DNA from 4 places in the Glutamicibacter sp. 0426 genome. Region 1 is predicted to be linked to each of the others. Evidence: riboswitches for the same ligand, from Rfam matches in the RefSeq annotation. Region 1 holds a riboswitch; each other region holds the start of a gene.
The links. Region 1 has a riboswitch for S-adenosylmethionine ahead of BKX98_RS11445 (ABC transporter ATP-binding protein). Riboswitches for the same ligand answer to the same signal wherever they lie in the genome.
Positions count from the first base shown of each region.

Region 2: another riboswitch for S-adenosylmethionine. It lies ahead of BKX98_RS06205 (O-acetylhomoserine aminocarboxypropyltransferase/cysteine synthase family protein); the one in region 1 lies ahead of BKX98_RS11445 (ABC transporter ATP-binding protein).
Region 3: another riboswitch for S-adenosylmethionine. It lies ahead of BKX98_RS16825 (hypothetical protein); the one in region 1 lies ahead of BKX98_RS11445 (ABC transporter ATP-binding protein).
Region 4: another riboswitch for S-adenosylmethionine. It lies ahead of BKX98_RS10355 (flavin reductase family protein); the one in region 1 lies ahead of BKX98_RS11445 (ABC transporter ATP-binding protein).

Region 1 covers NZ_MPBI01000004.1:79,345-81,541, reverse strand. Annotated here, with positions in the region: gene BKX98_RS11450 (acyl-CoA dehydrogenase family protein) at 1-663, opposite strand, end outside; SAM riboswitch class I at 679-770, opposite strand; SAM riboswitch class I at 1,038-1,140, shown strand; gene BKX98_RS11445 (ABC transporter ATP-binding protein) at 1,146-1,961, shown strand; gene BKX98_RS11440 (aliphatic sulfonate ABC transporter substrate-binding protein) at 2,046-2,197, shown strand, end outside.
Region 2 covers NZ_MPBI01000002.1:150,125-152,321, forward strand. Annotated here, with positions in the region: gene BKX98_RS06200 (LysR family transcriptional regulator) at 1-665, shown strand, start outside; SAM riboswitch class I at 885-975, shown strand; gene BKX98_RS06205 (O-acetylhomoserine aminocarboxypropyltransferase/cysteine synthase family protein) at 1,036-2,197, shown strand, end outside.
Region 3 covers NZ_MPBI01000003.1:117,951-120,147, reverse strand. Annotated here, with positions in the region: gene BKX98_RS08885 (MFS transporter) at 1-859, shown strand, start outside; SAM riboswitch class IV at 936-1,048, shown strand; gene BKX98_RS16825 (hypothetical protein) at 1,103-1,681, shown strand; gene BKX98_RS08880 (ABC transporter ATP-binding protein) at 1,942-2,197, shown strand, end outside.
Region 4 covers NZ_MPBI01000003.1:439,082-441,278, forward strand. Annotated here, with positions in the region: gene BKX98_RS10355 (flavin reductase family protein) at 367-867, opposite strand; SAM riboswitch class IV at 962-1,079, opposite strand; gene BKX98_RS10360 (NAD(P)-binding domain-containing protein) at 1,367-2,197, opposite strand, start outside.

The DNA.
Region 1 (2,197 bases):
CGCGATCTGGCGTCCGGCAAGCTCAGGGTGGGCCACCGCAACAGTGGTCCAGTCGGCAAAGATGGTGCCGGTGCAGTAGTACTTCTCGCCGTCGACTACCCAGCGCCCGTCCACGAAGCTGGCCTTCGTATTCAAGGTGCCCAGGGCGTTGCCGCCGCGCTCGGTGTAGGCGTTGCCGATGATCTGCCCGGCGGCGATGCGGGCCACCCACTTCTTGCGCAGCGCCTCGTCTTCCAGTGCCAAGACGTTCTCGACGAAGGCGATATGCGCGCGCCACAGCTGGCCTACATGGGAGTCGGCCTCGGAGAGCTCGATGAGCAGGCGGAAGACATCCACCAGCCGCGCACCGTAGCCGCCGTCGGCCACGGGAAGGCGCAGTGCGCCGAAGCGCTCGCGGTTCAGCAGGCCTACCTGCTCGAAGGGAAGCACGCGGTTCAGGTCGCGGTCCTTGGCGGTCGCGGCGATCTGGGCGAAGACCGGGCGGAAGATTTCGGCCAGTCGGTCGTACTGCTCATCCGCGCCGGGGCCGGGAGTGATCTTCAGCAGCTGCCGGGTGGGCAGCTGCTCCTCGAACTCGTCCAGTTCCAGAGCGCTGGCTTGCGAAGGATCGCTGAGCTGGTTGAAGTCCAGCCCTGGGGCATTCGGTGATTCGCCAATAGGCATAAGGGTTCTCAATTCTTTCCATCGGTCCTGGCGGTAGCACCGTCCCGCTCTTCGGGTGGTTGCTGCGGCGTCGTGGAGCCAGATCTCTCAGCCGCTCTGGATGGGTCGTGATTCATTTGTAACGGTAATAATCCGGCGCTTCCAAGCCGCGAAGTCATATTTCGCCTCAGATTTGGAAGGGCCTATGCTCAAATCCCACAGCCTAATCGCCGTCCCATCGAAGATGAGTTGCACGGATTGGCTTGCAGTCGATCGAACCGGACCTAGGTAAAATAAATAACGAAATTTCTGGGCAATGTGACGCAGTTGTCGAAGATTTTTTCATGTTACGCAAGATTTGCGTCCAAATCGTTCGACTCGCTGTAATAGAAGGGTAACCATCCCGAGCGGCCGAGAGATCTGGCTCTTTGACGCCGCAGCAACCACCTTCGGAGCTCCACCTCCGCAGGCCGGTGCTACCGCCAGGACCGATGGAGATTGATATGGCTCTTACCATTGCAGCGCCCGAGGCAACTTCAACCACCTCAACCGCACTGGACGTCCAATTCAGCAACGTGTCGCGGACCTTCACCACAAAGAAGGAAAGCCGCACCGTGCTGGCCGACATCAACTTGCACATTCCAGCCGGCCAAGTCCTCGCGATCCTAGGAGCCAGCGGCTGCGGAAAATCCACGCTGCTGCGTTCGGTCTCCGGGTTGGACCACCCCTCCACCGGTGACATCCGCACAGGCACCCACGAGGTCAACGGCATCAACGAGCTATGCGCCGTTGCTTTCCAGGAACCACGGCTGCTGCCGTGGCGATCGGTGCGCGAGAACATTGCGCTGGGTCTGGCCCCAGGAACCGAGAAGACCTCTGGCGACGCGCTGATTGATGAGCTGATCGAGCTGACCGGGCTGAGCCATGCAGCCAGCCTGCGCCCGCGGGAGATTTCCGGAGGCATGGCCCAGCGTGTTTCGCTGGCTCGCGCGCTGGCCCGCCGCCCGGGCGTATTGCTTCTCGATGAGCCCTTCGGCGCGCTCGATGCCCTGACCCGCCTGAAGATGCAGGATTTGCTGCTCTCAATTCACGCATCATTCCCCACCACGGTACTCATGGTGACCCATGACGTGGACGAGGCTTTGACCTTGGCTGACCGCGTTATCGTCTTGGGACGCAGCACCGGGAACGGCGCGGTTGGTGTCATCGAAGACCTAGCGATCTCCGCCGGGAAACCGCGCCGGCACACGGACGAGAAGTTCATTGCCGATCGCCTGCACCTGCTGCGCCTGCTCGGCGTCGACCCAACCAACCATTAATCCAGGGAACGCATTGGATCCTCGGCGATCCTTGCTCTTTGCCCTATCGTCCATCCGCTTGCACGCATAATTCTAGGATTCTCCATGCTCTTGAACCGCTTCTCCCGCCGCACCGCACTGTCCGCCGCCGCTTTGCTCATGGGCGCAGTTGCCCTGACCGGCTGCGCTGGCGAAAACGCTACGGCCGACTCCGGTGATCAGACCTTGTCCATCGACTTTGCCACGTACAACCCGCT
Region 2 (2,197 bases), on a different contig from region 1:
CCTCGGCTCGCCGGCTGCTGGGTGTCTCCACCCAGCACTACTCCTTCGCGGTGGATGCCTTCGTGCGGATGGTCCAGGCCAGCGGCGCCGACGAGTACGAGTTCTCGCTGCGCGAGACCCGCACCGAGCAGATCATCGAGGATGTGCGCACGCTGCGCAGCGAGATCGGGATCCTCTACCTCAACGACTTCAACCGCAAGGTCATCGAGAAGCTGCTGCGCGAATCCCGGCTGGTATTCCACCCGCTCTTCCGCTCCCAGCCGCACATCTTCGTTGCCCGCAGCAACCCGCTGGCCTCCCGAACCCTGGTGTCTCTCGAAGATCTCGAAGATTTGCCGCGGCTGACCTTCGACCAGGGCGCGAACAACTCCTTCTACTTCGCCGAGGAGATCCTCTCCACCCGCTCCAGCCAGCGTGAAATCCAGGTCTCGGACCGCGCCACGATCTTCAACCTGATGATCGGTCTGGGCGGGTACACCATCTCCACCGGCATCATCAGCGACGAGCTGGATCCCTCCATTGTCTCCATCCCGCTGGCTGTCGAGGAGCGCATCGATGTCGGCTGGATTGACCACGCCGCCATCCCGCTCACCGAGCAGGCCCGGCGCTACCTGGACGAGGTGCGCGCGGTGGTGGCCGGATTCGGAGTCGAAGTCCTGGGCTGAGCGTCATCTCCGGTCATTGAAATTTGGTGCTCTGTCATGCGTGCGGGTGAAAACCCTGGGATTTCAAGGATTCTTGCTTCCTTGGTGCGTCACATAAGGGTTTGCGCCCTTACGTCATCATGACAATTCGGCGACATATGAAGCGCGGCGGCGTTCTGTGAAGCTCAGCGATTCGGGCCGCTTGCCCGGTTCGCGGCCGATGCCCAACCATGGAAGAACAACCCATCAAGAGCGGCCGAGAGATCTGGCTCGACGACGCCGCAGCAACCATCGGGAAACCGAAAGGTGCTACCGCCAGAACCGATGGAGCAGTTCCGGACCCGTGGCTTCGGTGTCCGGTGCACTCCCTCGCAGACAACGAGGAGGAGCAATGAGCCAGGAAACCGACGCGGTGCACGCAGGGTACCGCCCGAGCGGAGAGTTCCGCCCGATGCTGCCGCCGCTGCACAATTCCGCGGCCTACCAATTCGCATCGCACGCCGAAGCGGTGGAGAAGTTCGCGCTGCGACAGGCAGGCTTCACCTACTCGCGCACCGGCAACCCCACCGTGTCCATCCTCGAGCAGCGCGTGGCCGCGCTGGAAGGCGGGGCCCAGGCGGTAGCCACCGCCACCGGCCAGTCCGCGGTGGCGTTGTCCTTGCTGGCGCTGACCCAGGGACCCAGGCACATTGTGGCTTCCTCCTCGCTGTACGGCGGCACCGTGGACCTGTTCACCGACACCTTCGCCGACTTCGGGATCCGCGTCAGCTTTGTCGACCAGGCCGATCCGGCCGCCTGGGCCGCGGCCATCGAGGAGGACACCCGGGCGTTCTTCTTCGAGTCCGTGTCCAACCCGCTGTGCACCGTGGCCGATATCCCGGCCATTGCGGCGATCGCGCACGAGCGCAACATCCCGGTGGTGGTGGACAACACCCTGGCCACCCCGCTGAATGTGCGCCCGCTGGAACTCGGCGCGGACATCGTGGTGCACTCGGCCACCAAGGGGCTGGCCGGGCACGGCTCGGTGCTTGGCGGGGTAGTGGTGGATTCGGGAACCTTCGACTTCTCCGATTCCTCCCGCTGGCCGCAGATCGCCGCGCCGCGGGTGCGGCTGAATGGCACGTCGCTGCTCGAGCGCCACGGGCCGGCGGCCTACGCGATGCTGGTGCGCTCCAAGTTCCTGCACGACCTGGGCCCGGCCCTCGCCCCGGCCAGCGCCCAGGGCATCCTCGCAGGCATCGAGACCCTGCCGGTGCGCGCGGCCCACGTGCAGCGCAGCGTCACCAGGCTGATCGACGCGCTTGCCGAGTATCCGGGCATTGCCGCCATCCACCACCCCGCGCTGCCCGAGCACCCCAGCCACGAGCTGGCCCGGACGCTAGCGCCGAAGGGCACCGGCTGCGTGCTGGCCATCGAGCTGGCCCACCCATCCCTGGTTTCCCCGGTGATCGACGGGCTCAAGCTGATCAGCCTGGCCGCGAATGTGGGCGATACCCGCACCATGGTCGCCCACCCGGCCACCATGACGCACTGCCGGCTCTCCGAAGCGCAGC
Region 3 (2,197 bases), on a different contig from region 1:
CGTCATGCTGGTCTCCATCAACGTCTACATTTCCCAGGGTCCGAATATCGGCTGGCTGAGCCTGGGAGGCATCGCGCTCGTGGCGATCTTCGTGGTCACCGGGCTGCTGTTCTTGCAGATCGAGGTGCGCAGCCGCAATCCCTTCGTGAACCTGAAGCTGTTCTCCAACGGCACCTTCACCGGCGCCACGCTGTCCAACTTCCTGCTCAATGGCGCGGCAGGCACGCTGATTGTCTCGCTGGGCCTGGTCCAGGTGGCGGCCGGGATGTCCTCGCTGCAGTCCGGCCTGCTGACCTTGGGCTATCTGGTGGCCATCCTTGCCACGATCCGCGTGGGTGAGAAGCTGCTGCAGCGCTTCGGGCCGAAGAAGCCGATGCTCTGGGGATCGATGATCACCGGTGTGGGCATCCTGATGTGCTCGATGACTTTCCTGTATATCGACCAGTACATCTTGCTCTCCGTGATCGGGTTCACGCTGTTCGGCATCGGCCTGGGCTTCTATGCCACGCCGTCCACCGACGCGGCGCTGTCCAATGTCCCCGACAGCGAGGTGGGTTCCGCGTCCGGCATCTACAAGATGGCCTCGTCACTGGGCAACGCCATCGGCGTGGCCATCTCCGCGGCCCTGTATGTGGCTGGACAGGCCATGGATCCGGCACTGATCCAGTCCTGGGGCCTGTTCATTGGCCGGCAGGACAATGTGGCGTTGCGCTTCGGTGGCGCCATCGGCCTGTTGTTCAACGTGCTGATGGTGGTCATCGCCATCGCGTCGATCATCGTGACTGTGCCTTCCGAAAAGCAGAAGGACAGCGAGAAGACCAAGCACGACGAGGTGGCGCCGCCGCCAATCGGGAACTGATCGAATCGCTTGCTGGGCCGGTGCTGCGCACCGGCCCAAGCCGAACTGTCGGTGGTGCCCAGTACTATCGAACCAAGCTCACAGAATCGCGGCGCTAAGTACCTGGCTAGCCGCGTGGCAACCCTCCTCATCGAGCGGGGTGCCCCAGGGGAAGAGCCGGTCCGGGAAGCCATCCCGGGCAAGTCGATCGGTGGTGCTGATCCTTCAAGATGCTGCGCCGCCTGGACGGAACGCGAGGATGACATGGGCGCCAATCATGAATACACAACAGGGAATCCGCAAGGAACCGACGGCGAGCGGAAGTGGCACAGCGTGCTGCTGGACTATCCTTTCCACGCAGGATCGAGCACCCTCCAGTCAGGGGGATTCCTGGCCTTCGAAGCCGAGAAGCAGCGAGGTGGACTGCTGTGCCTGAATCTTCCCCACATCCACGAATACGTGGCCCGCTGGATTGCCGCCGGATTCACCCCGGAACTGTACTGGGCTGTCAACGCAGGGCTGAAAGCCGCGCTGGACCATGCCCGCCGGCTCTGCAGAAATGTCGGGGACCAAGAACTCCTTGGGCGACGGCTGGAACTGCTCGGGATCACCGCCAAAAACCCGCAGGCTGGCCAGAGATATCTGCGGGTGACCGGCAAGGACCCGATCACTGGCCGAAGCATCATGGAAGAGCGGACGCGCCCTGAGCACATTGTGCAGCTGGTGCCCGAAGCCTGGGCGGAATTCCCGCGGCTGCTGGGCTTCGAACGCCCGTCCGTGGCCCTGTCCAAGTACATCCGAGGGAACTGCGCCAGCGAGGTTCCCGGCAGCGTGCAGGCGTAACTGGGGCTTGGTTTCCGGTGGATGAAAATCCGCCGGAAACCAAGCCGCTTTGCGTTAATTCCATAATCTATGATTAACGCCACCATCCCCGGAATCTTGAGGTTAATCGGGCGTTAATCACTGGTTGGCAAATATCAATCGGAAGGATGATACTAAGTGTCCAAGCGGAGCGCTAGACTGGCAATCGCTCTTCAATCACGCTGCCCTTAATCCGAAGGCCCAGCATGCCGGAGAGCGTGATGCCAGCGAGGATTTTCCACATGCTTCTCAAGCTCATCTTGAAACACTCCAAACCCTATGCCGGGTGGATTGCCGCAGTAGTCATATTGCAGCTGGCCACCACCATGGCTACGCTCTACCTTCCCAGCCTGAACGCCAAGATCATCGATGTCGGCGTGGTCAATGCCGATATCGACTACATCTGGCGCACCGGCGGACTGATGCTGGTGGTGGCCCTGATCCAGGTGGCCACCGCCGTCGCCGCCGTCTACTTCGGCGCCAAGACCTCCATGAGCG
Region 4 (2,197 bases), on a different contig from region 1:
TCAAGACTCCGAGCCCGAAGTAGTTCACAACCGACAAGAATTTCATCGCTCAGGGCCGTGGATAACTTGATGTCGCCGACGTGGCGTTGCGTGAATTTGAAGCCGTAACTGGGCTCTTGGCGCACTGCCGCCGATTTACCTCCGCAATCAGCTGCAGTGGAAGTGCAATTACACGTCGAACTTGCCCGCAGTGCATGGGCTGCATGTAGTCCAGGGTTGCTGCCGGTGCGCCCGGAGATCAAGAGGCATCGCGCCTAGTTTTCAGATTGGCGCAAGGATAAAGTGATTCCGCAGGCCTCGAAATCAAAAAAGCTTCGGCCAGATCAATACGTTGATCTGGCCGAAGCTTTGGAAGTTCAGAAGGGCTTAGACGAGCTCGGGAACCGGCAGTGAATGGAAGCGCGAATCGTGGAAGATCTGCGGTGAGTGCTTCGAGATGCGGTGCCCGTGCACTTCCATCAAGATCACCCAGTGATCCCCCGCTTCGACCTCGTTGTAAATCGAGGTTTCCAGCCACAGCGTGGACTCGTTAATGAACAGTGCGCCCTGCTCCGAGGAATAGGTGTCGATCCCGCGGAATCGGTCGCCGTTCTTCGACGCGATCTGAGCACACACTCCTTCATTGCGTTCGCTGAGCACCGAAACGCCGATGCGGCCAGCGTTGCGCAGTTTTGGCCACGTATTCGATGATTTCTGCACGGCGAACATCACCAGTGCTGGCTCGAGGGAAACACCCACGGTAAATGACGAAGCCACAATGCCGGTCTTCTCGCCATCCAGTTCTGCACAGAGGGCGGCTACGCCTGACGGATGCTGAGCGAAAACCTTGCGCAGGGTCAACGGGTCAAGTTCAAGATTCAATGACATGGCTCGATTCCTTCGGGTCTTGCCCACCGCGCAGTAGTCCGCACGCCGGAGCTTCTTGCTTCTCGAAGCCGCCAGAGTTGGAGTTCCGCGCCGTGTGCGGTACTTGTTCCAGCACGTTTTTGCGTGGAACCGAATCCTCACCTGGAGCACCCCACTACCGTTGAGAGGGTTGCCGATCAGCAAGCCAGGGCTTATAGCTGATGCTCTTGATTCTGCTTAAAACAATATGGGTGATTACGAAGCAGCGTCAAACAATTCACTTCTTAAATCGAAATACTCCGTCATTCATTCGGTGAACCGCGGTCATTTCTGGTCGCAATCGCTCATTTGTTCGCCACACATCATGTCCTGCTCGCCTTAATGCTGAGGAAGCGGCTTGCAACGGAATCCCTGACCGGTTCGGCCCCCAGTACCTGTTCTGCCGGTTGGCAACGAGCCTCGGCCCGCCCGGACCAATCACGGTCCAGGCGGGCCGGGAAACCTCAGGTACTTCCGCGCTTCAGAGCCGGTGGAAGCTTTCGGCGAGTGCGTACACCGGGGTGTCCAGCCCCTCGTAGCGGGCCTTGAGCTGCAGCCCGAGGTACTTGGAGTAGTGGCGCGACTGGTGCAGGTTGCCGCCGTGGAACCACAGGTTCTTGACCCTGGTCGGCTTCCACATGTTGCGCAGCTCCCCCTCCCACGGTCCGGGATCCTTGGTGGTGCCCGACCCCAGTCCCCAGCACTTGCCCACCTCGTCGGCGACCTCCTGGGATATCAGCTGCGCGGCCCAGCCATTCATGGAGCCGTAACCGGTCGCGTAGACCACCGCATCGGCGGGCAGCTCGGTGCCGTCGGCCAGTACCACGGAATGCTCGGTCAGGTGCGAGACTTCTCCCTTGGCAAGGGCGATGGAACCATCGGCCACCAGCTCCGAGGCGCCGATGTTGATGTAGTAGCCCGAACCGCGGCGCAGGTACTTCAGGAACAGGCCCGAGTCGTCGTCCCCGAAGTCCAGATCGAACCCGGCATCGGTCAGCGACTGGTAGAACTGAGCGTCATCCTCGCGGATCTGGGCGAAGGCCGGCTTGTGGAACTCGGGCAGAACCTTGTACGGGATCGAGGCGAAGATCAAGTCCGCGGTATTGTGGTCGATCGCGTTGGCCAGCGCCTCCTCCGAGTACAGCGGGCCGAGCACGGTCTTCATCAGCGATTCGGAACGCACGATATGGGTGCTGGAGCGCTGCACCATGACCGGCTTCGCTCTGTTGTTCACCAGGTCGGCGCAGATGTCGTGAGCTGAATTGTTCGACCCGATCACCACCACGTTCTTGCCCCGGTAGGCCTCGCCGCC